Regions from separate parts of the Virgibacillus ainsalahensis genome, predicted to be linked through region 1. Evidence: a T-box and tRNA genes for the amino acid it is inferred to sense, from the RefSeq annotation. Region 1 holds a T-box; the other holds one or more tRNA genes.
What was found. A T-box is a leader RNA that pairs with one kind of tRNA and senses whether it is charged. The one in region 1 lies ahead of glyQ (glycine--tRNA ligase subunit alpha), so its partner is inferred to be a tRNA-Gly.
Positions count from the first base shown of each region.

Region 2: it encodes a tRNA-Gly, which carries the amino acid that the T-box ahead of glyQ (glycine--tRNA ligase subunit alpha) is inferred to sense. The anticodon was not compared.

Region 1 is NZ_AP043943.1:1,988,644-1,994,472, forward strand. It holds gene glyS (glycine--tRNA ligase subunit beta) at 1-1,734, opposite strand, end outside; gene glyQ (glycine--tRNA ligase subunit alpha) at 1,735-2,613, opposite strand; T-box leader at 2,753-2,932, opposite strand; gene recO (DNA repair protein RecO) at 2,990-3,736, opposite strand; gene ACZ427_RS09700 (YqzL family protein) at 3,796-3,939, opposite strand; gene era (GTPase Era) at 4,036-4,938, opposite strand; gene ACZ427_RS09710 (diacylglycerol kinase family protein) at 5,117-5,479, opposite strand; gene ybeY (rRNA maturation RNase YbeY) at 5,469-5,829, opposite strand, start outside.
Region 2 is NZ_AP043943.1:2,558,796-2,564,624, reverse strand. It holds gene ACZ427_RS12525 (S9 family peptidase) at 1-48, opposite strand, end outside; gene dat (D-amino-acid transaminase) at 834-1,730, opposite strand; tRNA gene ACZ427_RS12515 (tRNA-Gly) at 1,947-2,020, shown strand; gene ACZ427_RS12510 (ABC-ATPase domain-containing protein) at 2,166-3,869, shown strand; gene queG (tRNA epoxyqueuosine(34) reductase QueG) at 3,886-5,025, shown strand; gene ACZ427_RS12500 (amidase domain-containing protein) at 5,555-5,829, shown strand, end outside.

The sequences.
Region 1 (5,829 bases):
CTGGTCATCACTTCTTTTTCCGGATAAGACTTTAGCTTTGGCAAATGTATGATAAATAACACCAATTTCATTATGCAGAACTGCCTGCGTAACATCTTGTTCAATCCCTATTTCTTTTAACAAATATGCAGTCCGCTGCTTGAAAAATTCATGAAGCTCCTGGTTTGTTTCTCCATTATCTTGCTGACCTATATCCACTGAAAGATAGATGTCTTTAGCAATACCTAATAAACTCTCGATTGATACATCCCACTTGTTGACTTTCATTATTCTTAATACCCCGGTAGCCTGGCGTCTGAGGCCATATGGATCCTGGGAACCTGTTGGTATTAACCCGGCAGAAATACAACCCACAATCGTATCAAGTTTGTCTGCAATACTTACAATTGATCCTGCCGTTGATTCCGGAAGCTCGTCATTTGCATGTTTCGGCAAATAATGTTCACGTACCGACTGGGCAACAGCTTGATCTTCACCGAAATTCAACGCATATTTTTCCCCGATTAGTCCTTGTAGCTCTGTAAATTCATTTACCATGTTTGTCATTAAATCAAATTTACTTATTTCGGCGGCCCGAACTGCTGCTGATGTAGTTTTATCATCCAGTTGTAATAATTGTGCAAGCTTTGTTGTAAATTCGACAACACGTTTTTCCTTATCACTGATTGTTCCCAGTTTTTCCTGAAACACGACACGCTCTAATCGTTCTTGATAGTAATCAATCGAATGTTTTTGATCTTCTTCATAGAAAAATTGCGCATCAGCCAACCTCGCGCGAAGTACTTTTTCATTCCCTTTTGTCACTATATCAAGTTTGTAACTGTCCCCGTTACGTACACCGATAAAACGAGGTAATAATTTTCCATCATTTGATTTTACAGGAAAATAGCGCTGATGCTCTTTCATTGACGTAATTAGGACTTCCGGGGGCAACTGCAGAAATTTCTGTTCAAATGACCCTGCAAATACTGTCGGATACTCCACTAAGTTTTTTACTTCATTTAATAATTCTTCATCTGCCGGTATCTGAAAATCCTCTCTTTCTTCCAGTTCCCGAATGCCTTCTACTATTAAATGTTCCCGTTCTTTAGCATCTGCAATAACAAAACTATCCTTCAAAACGGATGGATAATCCTCCGCCTTTTCCAATGTAATTTCTTCCCCTAAAAACCGATGGCCAAATGTTCGATTACCAGTTTCAACATGAGCAACTGCAAACGGAACGACTTTTCCCCCATAAAGTGCGACCAGCCAGCGAATCGGTCTGCCATATCTTAAGGTTTCTTCAGCCCAGCGCATGTTTTTCCCAAATTGGATAGACTCAACAATCTCTTTAAACCCTGGCAATAAATCAATCGTTTGCTTACCTTCAATATGTTTTTTAACAAAAATATAGGATGTTCCTTTTATTTCCTTTGTATATATGTCTTCTACCGATTTACCCTGTCCTTTCGTAAAGCCCAAGGCTGCCTTTGACCAATTTCCATCGGTATCTTTAGCTATTTTTTCTGCGGGTCCTTTCGCTTCTTCTTCAATCGTTGTCTGTTCTTCTGCAATGTTTTCAATTTGTACAGCAAGCCTTCTTGGTGTTGAAAAAGAAGTAATGCCATCATAGGTGATACGTAACTCATCCAACCAGCTTTTTGTTTTTTCTGCCAGTTGTTTTTCTGCATCATCTATAAATCGTGCAGGCAATTCTTCCAAACCAATTTCAAATAAAACATCTGTAGTCATTTACCTTTCCTCCTCTTTCAGCATCGGGAATCCCAGTCGTTCTCTTTCAGCAACATAGGCTTTGGCAATATTTCTTGCCAGGTTTCTGATTCTTGAAATATAGCCAGTGCGCTCTGTTACTGAAATAACACCTTTTGCATCAAGCAAATTAAAGGTATGGGAACATTTCAGTACATAATCATAGGATGGGAAAACCAGTCCTTTTTCCATCGTAGCCCTGGCTTCTTTCTCGTACATCGTAAACAGTTCAAAAAGCATCTGGGTATTGGATGCTTCAAACGTATATATCGAATGTTCATACTCCGGTTGGAAAAATATATCCTTAACCGTAACATTTTTTGTCCATTCCAAGTCAAATACATTTTCTTTATCTTGAATATAGGAAGCAAGGCGCTCAATTCCATAAGTCAGCTCCACCGATACTGGGTTTGCTTCAAGTCCACCTATTTGCTGGAAATAAGTAAATTGGGTGATTTCCATTCCATCCAGCCAGACTTCCCAACCTAAACCGGCAGCCCCAAGTGTCGGATTCTCCCAGTTGTCTTCCACAAAACGGATATCGTGTTGAAGTGGGTCGATTCCAAGCTTTTTTAGTGATTCCAAATACAGTTCCTGAATATTATCCGGTGAAGGTTTCATAATAACCTGAAATTGATGATGTTGATACAAGCGGTTTGGGTTATCGCCATAACGGCCATCCGCCGGTCTTCTTGATGGTTCCACATAAGCAACGTTCCATGGCTCAGGTCCCAGACTTCTCAATAATGTCATTGGAGACATGGTCCCAGCACCTTTTTCCACATCATAGGCTTGCATAATAATACAATTTTGTTCAGACCAGTGTTTTTGAAGTGTTAATATCATTTCCTGGATATTCATTGTTTTTATACCCTCCAATAAGTTTTTACAATTAAATTCATAATTCATAACCGAAAGCAATTGGCAAAAAATTCTCGGGTTCACACTCATTTTTCTACGCGAAATGAAAAACCCGCCCCTATGTCTATACTTATATAGACATAGGGGCGGGTTTTAACCGCGGTTCCACCCTATTTGCTCTTATTTGTCATAAGAGCCACTTTTTATCCGAATTGCTCTGGAGTGCCGTTCCTTACCGTTCTATTATCCGGCTATCACTATTCCGGACTCGCTTTGAATAGAACCAGCTGCAAGTACTATTCTCCATCTCAGCAATAGTATTATATCAATATGTATAAATAATACTTTATTCCATGCTATATTGTCAATGATCGCATCATTTCAGCAGATCGATCTGATTTAGGAACTTTTTCGACTTTAAATAATATCCTCCGTATTGTTCATAATATGCATCCAGAATTTGCCGCAATAGTTTTCTATTCTCTGGTCTTACGGAAATGGACCCAACGCGCTCAAGTTCCAGACTGGCAAAAACATGTAACAGTTTTGCAACAGAATCTGGTATGGAAATCGCTTCATGATCCAGATGCCTGCAACGGTTACAGAGTAATCCTCCCTCCCGGATCGAAAAGGCAAATGGTGTCTCCTGATTTCCACAATTGGTACATTTATCAACTGTTGGAGCAAATCCACCTTTATTAAACAGTTTTAATTCATACATCATGAGGGGCACTTCTATATCCTCATTTTCTTCAATCCAACGCATTGTTTGGTATAACTGATCAAACAAATACAAATCGGGACTTTGAGAATCGACCAGTTTATCCGTCAATTCTGTAATATAGGCAGTATACGCTGTTTTCATTATATCCTCGCGAATCTTTCTGAAAGAATAGATCATTTCCCCCTGCTGTATCGTACTCAGACCACCTGAATTCAGGTAAATAAAAAATTCACCATATATGAATGGCTGCGTGACAGCAGCCATTCTACTTTTAGGTTTCTTTGCTCCTCTTGCTATACAAGCGATTTTTCCAAGCTTTTTACTAACAATTGTAACTATCTTATGTGTTTCGCTATAGTCCGTTGTTTTTATAATAATCCCATCAATTTTTTCCAGCACATACTTCACCTTTCTGTCTTATCAGATTGAAGTCAGACTGAACAAACATGCTCGTACTACTAATTCTTATCCTGTGGAGTGAGTTCTTCATTCGTTGAACCTTCAAATTCATTGACCTGTGGTTCATTTTCCAGCTCTTTCATTAATAAATAGGTTTCAATGTTTCCCGTTTGACTAAAGATTTTCCAGGTTATGTCAATCACAAGAAACCCCACCTTTCGTTAAATGTGTTTGAAAATGTAACGCATTCTTAGATTTCCCACACCTATTCAAACAATTAGTATAAAAATTTACCATGATTAATATTCATCGCTGCGAAAACCATATTCATTTAACTGACTTTGCTTGTTTCTCCAATCCTTTTTAACCTTAACCCAAAGCTCCAAATATACCTTTGAACCTAGTAATGCTTCAATATCCTTTCGTGCATTTTTACCGATATTTTTCAGCATACTTCCTTGCTTTCCAATAAGAATACCCTTTTGAGTCTTTCTTTCGGTTACAATGGTCGCCTGGATAAATAACTTTTCAGACTCCCTTTCTTCGATATTCTCAAGAACTACAGCAATAGAATGCGGCACTTCCTCTTTAGTTAGATGTAAAACTTTCTCCCGAATCAATTCCGTAATTACAAACCGCTCTGGATGATCAGTCACCTGATCTTCTGGATAATATTGTGGACCTTCTGGCAAATGCGTTTTCAGCACATCAAGCAAATGCGTCACATTATTTCCTTGTAAGGCTGATATAGGTATAATTTCTTCAAACTCGTATTTTTCCTTATATTGTTCGATTAATGAAAATAAATCATCTGGATGGATTAAATCGATTTTATTTATGATAAGAAATACTGGTCGTTTCACCTGCTTAAGGCGATCTAAAATATACTGATCACCTTTTCCGTATCCTTCTTTTGCATTAATCATAAACAAGACAGCATCAACTTCATTTAATGTGTCTTCTGCAATCTTCACCATAAAATCACCCAGACGATGCTTTGGCTTATGAATTCCTGGGGTATCAATAAAAACCATTTGCGCATCTTTTTCGGTTAATACACCTTGAATTTTATTTCTCGTAGTTTGTGGTTTATCACTCATAATCGCTATCTTTTGTCCAATTACTCTATTCATAAATGTTGACTTTCCGACATTTGGTCTGCCGATTATGGCAATAAACCCGGATTTATAATGATTTTCCATGTTGTTTCCTCCACGACGTATTTCTTTATGTTTTATCATACTACAAATACCTTCCAATTTCATGCTATCGACAAAACCTTTAAAAAGTATTTCTTCTTTTATAAATTAGGACATAATCTGTGAAAATGTTGCAAACTTTTTCCGGGTATTATAAAAAGCCCTTCATTCTGCAGGGCTTTTAAAAAAAACTATATAACCTGGGGAGAAAGATAATCAATCCAATAATCATTGCAATAATTACTGCAGTTAACACAGCACCTGCTGCAATATCTTTTATGGACTTCGCTGATGCATGCATTTCCGGTTTCAGATAATCAATCATCCGCTCAATTACACTGTTTGTTATTTCAGCTATGAGTACCATACCTATAACAAGGATAATAACTGCCCATTCTACCTTCGTTAATTCGAAGATAAAACCGGCAATTACGACCATTAAAGCCGCAGAAAAATGGATACGAAAGTTCCGTTCTTCCCTGAAAATTTCCAGTATCCCGTTCCAGGCAAATAAAAAACCAATTGATTTCTTTTTATCGCTCAATTCCAAATTCACCTAATATATCGTCCTGTCTTTGGAACATTTCCTTTTCTTCTTCTTCTTCCATGTGATCATATCCCAATAGATGAAGAAAACCATGTACGGTTAAAAAACCCAATTCTCTCTCGAAGGAATGATTATATTCATCTGCTTGTTCTTTTGCCCTATCAACAGAGATTACGATATCTCCCAACACTAGAGGGATATCTTCACCGACAATATCCAATTCACCTTCGACCGTTTCCTGAAGTGCGAAGGAAATAACATCTGTCGGTCTGTCCTGCTGGCGATAGTTTCGGTTCAACTCCTGAATCTCCTTATTATCGACAAAATTAATGGAAAGCTCGGCTTCT
Region 2 (5,829 bases), 570 kb from region 1:
AATTTGAGTTATATCTTCTGCGGTAATCGCACGTTTTGGATTGGTCATAAATAGCCTCCTGTTCAGTAAATCGTATCTATATTCTAAACTGTTTCGTGTTACGAATCAATTAAAATAACGGAATATTCCCTTTTTTATTTATGGAGAAAATGCCGTGTTTTAGTTTGGGTCTTTTCGTATATTTTGTTGCACATTAACGTCGCAGTTGATATAAAAGACGAAGTAACTTTATCGTGGTTTTGCTTCTTCCATTTCTTTTGAACCCGAGTGCTATCACAATCGCTTCGGCAGAATACTTCGCTTTCCGTGGGCACGGCTTCAGCCTCCTCAGAAGCAAAGAACGCTTCCTCCGGGGTCTTCAGACTCGTGCTATTCCCACAGGAGTCTACGCATTCTGCCTACGCTTGGAGTGGTGTTCTGATTATAGAAAGGATAAAGCTCATGGAATTTATGTTTCATGGACGTTTTCTCTCTTAAACAGAGAGCTATTCTAAGCTGCTTAAAAAAATGCGAGACTCCTACGGGAAAGGAACAGTCTGAAGACCCCGCAGCGAGCGGGCTTTGCGAGTGAGGAGGCTGAAGCGTTCCCCGTGGAAAGCGAGTATTTTTTAAGCAGCGCTGTAGTAGCACCTATTTTGTAAAGGGATGAGAGGAAATCATTGTTAAATTACTTCGTCTTTTATATCTTTTGTGTCAAAAGAAAAAATCTTTTGAGGGGAAGCGTAACCATAGACCCAAACGATAGATAAAAGCCTCTCGTTTAAAATATAAATCTATTGAATAGAAAAGCAGTCATTTTTATCGATTAAAAATGACTGCTTTTCTAAAACGACTCAATTAAAGCTTCCGCTATGCAGAGGCTTGGAAGTTCTGCTGTTTTCGAGGAGGTTTGCATCCTCATTATATGCTTCTTGTAATTGTCTGGTAATGTTCCCAGGTTTTCCTTCGTTGATTTGATTATTATCCACTGTGATAATTGGCATGATTTCAGATGTACTGCTGGAGAGAAAGATCTCATCCGCCATGCTAATATCTTCTACAGAGAATCCATCTTCAATAAATGGGATATTAAGATCTTTAGCAAATTTTTCCACACGCATGCGGACACATCCATGCAGAATATTATTGGTTGCAGGGTGTGTGTAGATTTTCCCATCTTTCACCATGTATACATTGGATGAACTGCATTCTGTCACGAAACCATCGCGGTGCAAAATTGCTTCATAACAGCCATTTTCTTTTGCTTCTTGTTTTGCAAGTACATTTGGTAGAAGGTTTAAGCTTTTAATATAACAATTCTGCCAGCGGACATCACGCTGCGTAATGGTGCTAACACCATTTTTAAGATTACCTGCATTTCGGGGCAAATCCTGTACATATGCATATACATTTGGTTCAATGTCTTCAGGAAAAACATGGTCGCGCGGTGCCGATCCGCGCGTCACCTGTAAATAAACTTTTCCATCTGTATTCATTTGGTTTTTTTCCAATAACTCAAGAAGCAGATCAGTAATCTGCTCTTTTGTTGAAGTAAGCTTAATTTTGATTGCCTCTGCTGAACGGAATAAACGGTCAACATGTTCGTTGAGTAAATAATAGTTGCCATTGTAAATACGAATTACTTCGTATATACCATCACCAAATTGCAGCCCACGTTCTTCATAAGGGTATTTCAAATTATCACGGTGCGTAAATTTCGTTTGGGACATTATAATTGGATACACAGACATTAAATTCTTCCTCCTTCAAACATATGATTATTTTATTACTTATCTTATTCAATGTAAACAAACTTTTGATAATTATTAAATTTATCTAACGATGTTAAGAAATTATAAATTTTTTGTCGTAAATTGTAAATTTACTGTTGCATTGTGTAAAAACAATTGCTATAATTAGTCTTGCAGTTGAAAAACAGTAGCAATAAATATTACATTAATAAATATGCGGGTGTAGTTTAGTGGTAAAACCTCAGCCTTCCAAGCTGATGATGAGGGTTCGATTCCCTTCACCCGCTCCATACATATGTCATAACGCAGTGTTTCGTACTTAGACTACGAAGCGTTGCGTTTTTAATTTTCCCAGACTCCCTTCCACTTCACTTGAATTCACCATTTTCTACATAGTATGCTTAAGTAAATAAAAATCACATTTGAGGGATAATCATGAGAAAACTATTACAACAATTAAAACAACTCGATAATAAAGGATACAAAGGATATAAAAGTATTCAGGGTCAATACACTTATGATGCGTTCGACTTATTTATAGATTATGTACAAGGTGATCCATTTGCGACACCTTCAAAAATACGTATTGTCATACCGGCTGATAAGCGGGAGGTCAAGAAGGATTGGCTCCAGTCCCAATCGAGAAAGATTGCAGCAGAAGATGCGATGGCACGTGCAGTCGGTAATGCAATTGCAAAGAGCAACTTATTTATAAAAGGTTCCGGTAAAAGCGGTATGATTCTGTTTGATAAACCAGGACAGGAAATCCTTGAGCGCAGTGCAGTTCAGGTAACAGCAGATTCGATTACGGTGTGTATCTCTGTTGGTTTGCCTGCAAATGGTAGAAAGATTAATGGTAGAGAAGCAGAGAAGTTATTCGCTAATGCATTGCCAATGATTATGAAAAATTCTATATTCACCATTACGGATGAACAAATCCAACAGGCTGTACAGCTTGCTGATCAGCAGGATGCTATCCGTACAGAGATGCGTAAGAAAGGTTGGATTGCGTTTATAGCAAATGATGCAATATTGCCGAGAGAAAGCGGTATTAGCAATCGGCCATTAAAGAATGCAGTCACTTTTCGCAGTCCAGAAGAAAATGAAGTGGCCATTGAAATTCCTCATCAATCGGTACCAATCAAAGGCATGGCTGTAGAGAAAGGAATTACGTTAATTGTTGGTGGCGGTTATCATGGAAAAAGCACCATTTTACAAGCGATTGAACGTGGGGTTTATTCCCATACAGAAGGAGACGGCCGGGAGTTTGTTCTGACAGATCCCGATGCGGTGAAAATAAGAGCAGAGGATGGCAGGCAGGTAACTGGTGTAAATATTTCACCATTTATCAACAATCTTCCACATCAGCGGGATACATCATTCTTCTCAACGGAAAATGCCAGTGGAAGTACGTCACAGGCAGCCAATGTAATGGAAGCATTAGAAGCCGGGGCAACTACATTGCTGATTGATGAAGATACAAGTGCGACGAACTTTATGATACGTGATCATCGTATGCAGCAACTTGTGAGCAATCATAAAGAACCAATAACACCATTTATTGATAAAATCAAACAAATGCGTACCGAGTTCGATGTCTCAACAATTCTTGTAATGGGCGGGTCCGGTGACTATTTCGACAGAGCGGATACCGTTATTATGATGGAGTCTTATGTCCCTTATAATGTGACAGAACAGGCAAATGAGATTATCCAAAAGTATCCATTGGAAAGAGATGCAATCACCGATAATCATTTCGGGAAGGTCGCCAAACGTTATTTTCAGCAAAACTCTCTTCAGACGAGAAAAGGGAAAAAGGAAAAGACCCAGGCGAAAGGGTTATATAAAATAATTATGGGAAAAACGGATATATCATTTGAAGACACGGAGCAGCTTGTCGACCAATCCCAAACACGGATGATTGCAGAAATTATACAGTTTTTGGATCGAACAAACGGGCTCGAACCTAAATCACTACATGAATTGTTGGATAAAGTGGAGAAACAAATGGATGAAAAAGGACTTGCTTCATTTACAGTATTTAAAAATCAGCATCCGGGAGACATTGCACGGCCAAGACGATATGAAATTGCTGCAGTATTGAACCGGATGCGTACAGCAAATGTAAAACAAAACTAGAAGAGAGGGAAAGCCGATGTATACCGAAAAACTGAAACAAGAAATCATTGAATACAGCAAAGAAATTGGTATTGATAAAATTGGCTTTGCCTCTGCAGATGTATTTGGAGAACTAAGGGAAAGGCTAAGAAGACAGCAGGAGCTTGGCTACCAGTCGGGATTTGAGAAAGGCTCACTGGATGAGCGTACTGAACCAGAGCGTCTGCTGCCGGAAGCGCAGTCCATCATTTCGATTGCACTTGCTTATCCATCAAGGATGAAGGATGCCCCGAAAAGTACTAAAGAAGAACGACGCGGGATCTTTGCTCGTGCCTCTTGGGGAACAGATTATCATACTGTGCTAAGGGATCGTTTAGAAAAACTCTCAACGTTTATTAAAGAAAAAGTTCCTGATGGAGAAAATAGAGTGATGGTCGATACAGGCGAACTTTCCGACAGGGCTGTGGCGGAACGTGCAGGTATTGGCTTTAGCGGGAAGAATACTTCTATCATCACGCCGGAGTTCGGCTCTTTCGTGTATCTCGGGGAACTTATTACAAACATCCCTTTTATCCCGGATGATCCGGTGAATGACAGCTGCGGAGAGTGTACGAAATGTCTGGACGCGTGCCCAACCGGCGCTCTTGTTGAAGGGGGTCAGCTAAACGCCCAACGCTGTATTGCTTTTTTGACCCAAACAAAGGATTATTTGCCGGACGAATTCCGAACAAAAATAGGAAATCGTGTATATGGATGTGATACATGTCAGGTTGTCTGTCCAAAAAACCAAAAGATAGATTTTCATATTCATCCGGAATTTGAACCTGAAGATGACGTTGCAAAGCCAAAGCTGAAGCCCATGTTAAGAATCGCTAATCGTGATTTTAAAGAAACCTTTGGTCATATTTCCGGTTCCTGGCGTGGAAAGAAACCGATTCAGCGTAATGCTTTGATCGCGCTTGGCCACTACAAGGATAAAACAGCGGTTGAAGAAATGATTGCTGTAATGAATCATGATCCACGTCCTGTGATTCGTGGTACTGCCGCTTGGTCACTTGGAAAAATCGGTACGGAGGAAGCATATATTGCTATCGAATCTGCGATGGAAAAGGAACAGGATTCCCAGGTTTTATATGAAATGCAAAAAGGATTGGATTTTCAAGAAGCCTATCAATAAAGCCTGTTTTTGACGCAAAACTTATAAAAGACGACGTAACTGCTATGTCGATTTCCGCTGCGGACCGTTGCTTTCCGCGGGCACGGCTTCAGCCTCTCGAGAAACCCACTCTGCGGGGTCTTCAGACACGTGCTGTTCCCGCTGGAGTCAACGGTCCTCCGCTCCAATCAACCATCATATGAGTGCTTGGCTATGTTTGTTATATAATTAAGCAATATAAGTGTTTTGATGAAGAGTTACGGGAGCATCTAACCAGCGGAGGAAATATACGGAGACTCCAGCGGGAGAATAGGCATCGGTGAGACCCCGGAGTGCGATAGCACGAGGAGGCTCACCAGCCGCCCGCGGAAAGCGTAGTGTATTTCCGTAGCGTGTAATCGCACCAACCATAATTTCAAGTTACTTCGTCTTTTATATTAACTATGACGGTGACGGTTAAGAGCAACAAATTTTACGAAAAGAGCCAAAGTAAATGAAATGCTTCTTTCATTCAAATCCCCTCCATATACTTTTTATGGAGGGGATTCTTATGGAAATGATAAAGGGAATGTGGTTGGATTTTTTTCAAAATGAAACGGATACAGGTGGCTGGTGGTCGCGAAAAAAACAACTATGGGAAGAGCGTGATGCTAAAATTGTCCGCATTCAGGGAGAAGGAGAGGTTTATCAAGAATCACGTTATGATAAACAGTCCCATTATCATTATTTATTGCATGTTTCTTTTTTGATTAAACAGAAAGAACGTTTTCATGTGGAGGAACTCGTTATTCCATACCAGTATCGGTTAGCGGGTGGTGAAATAAC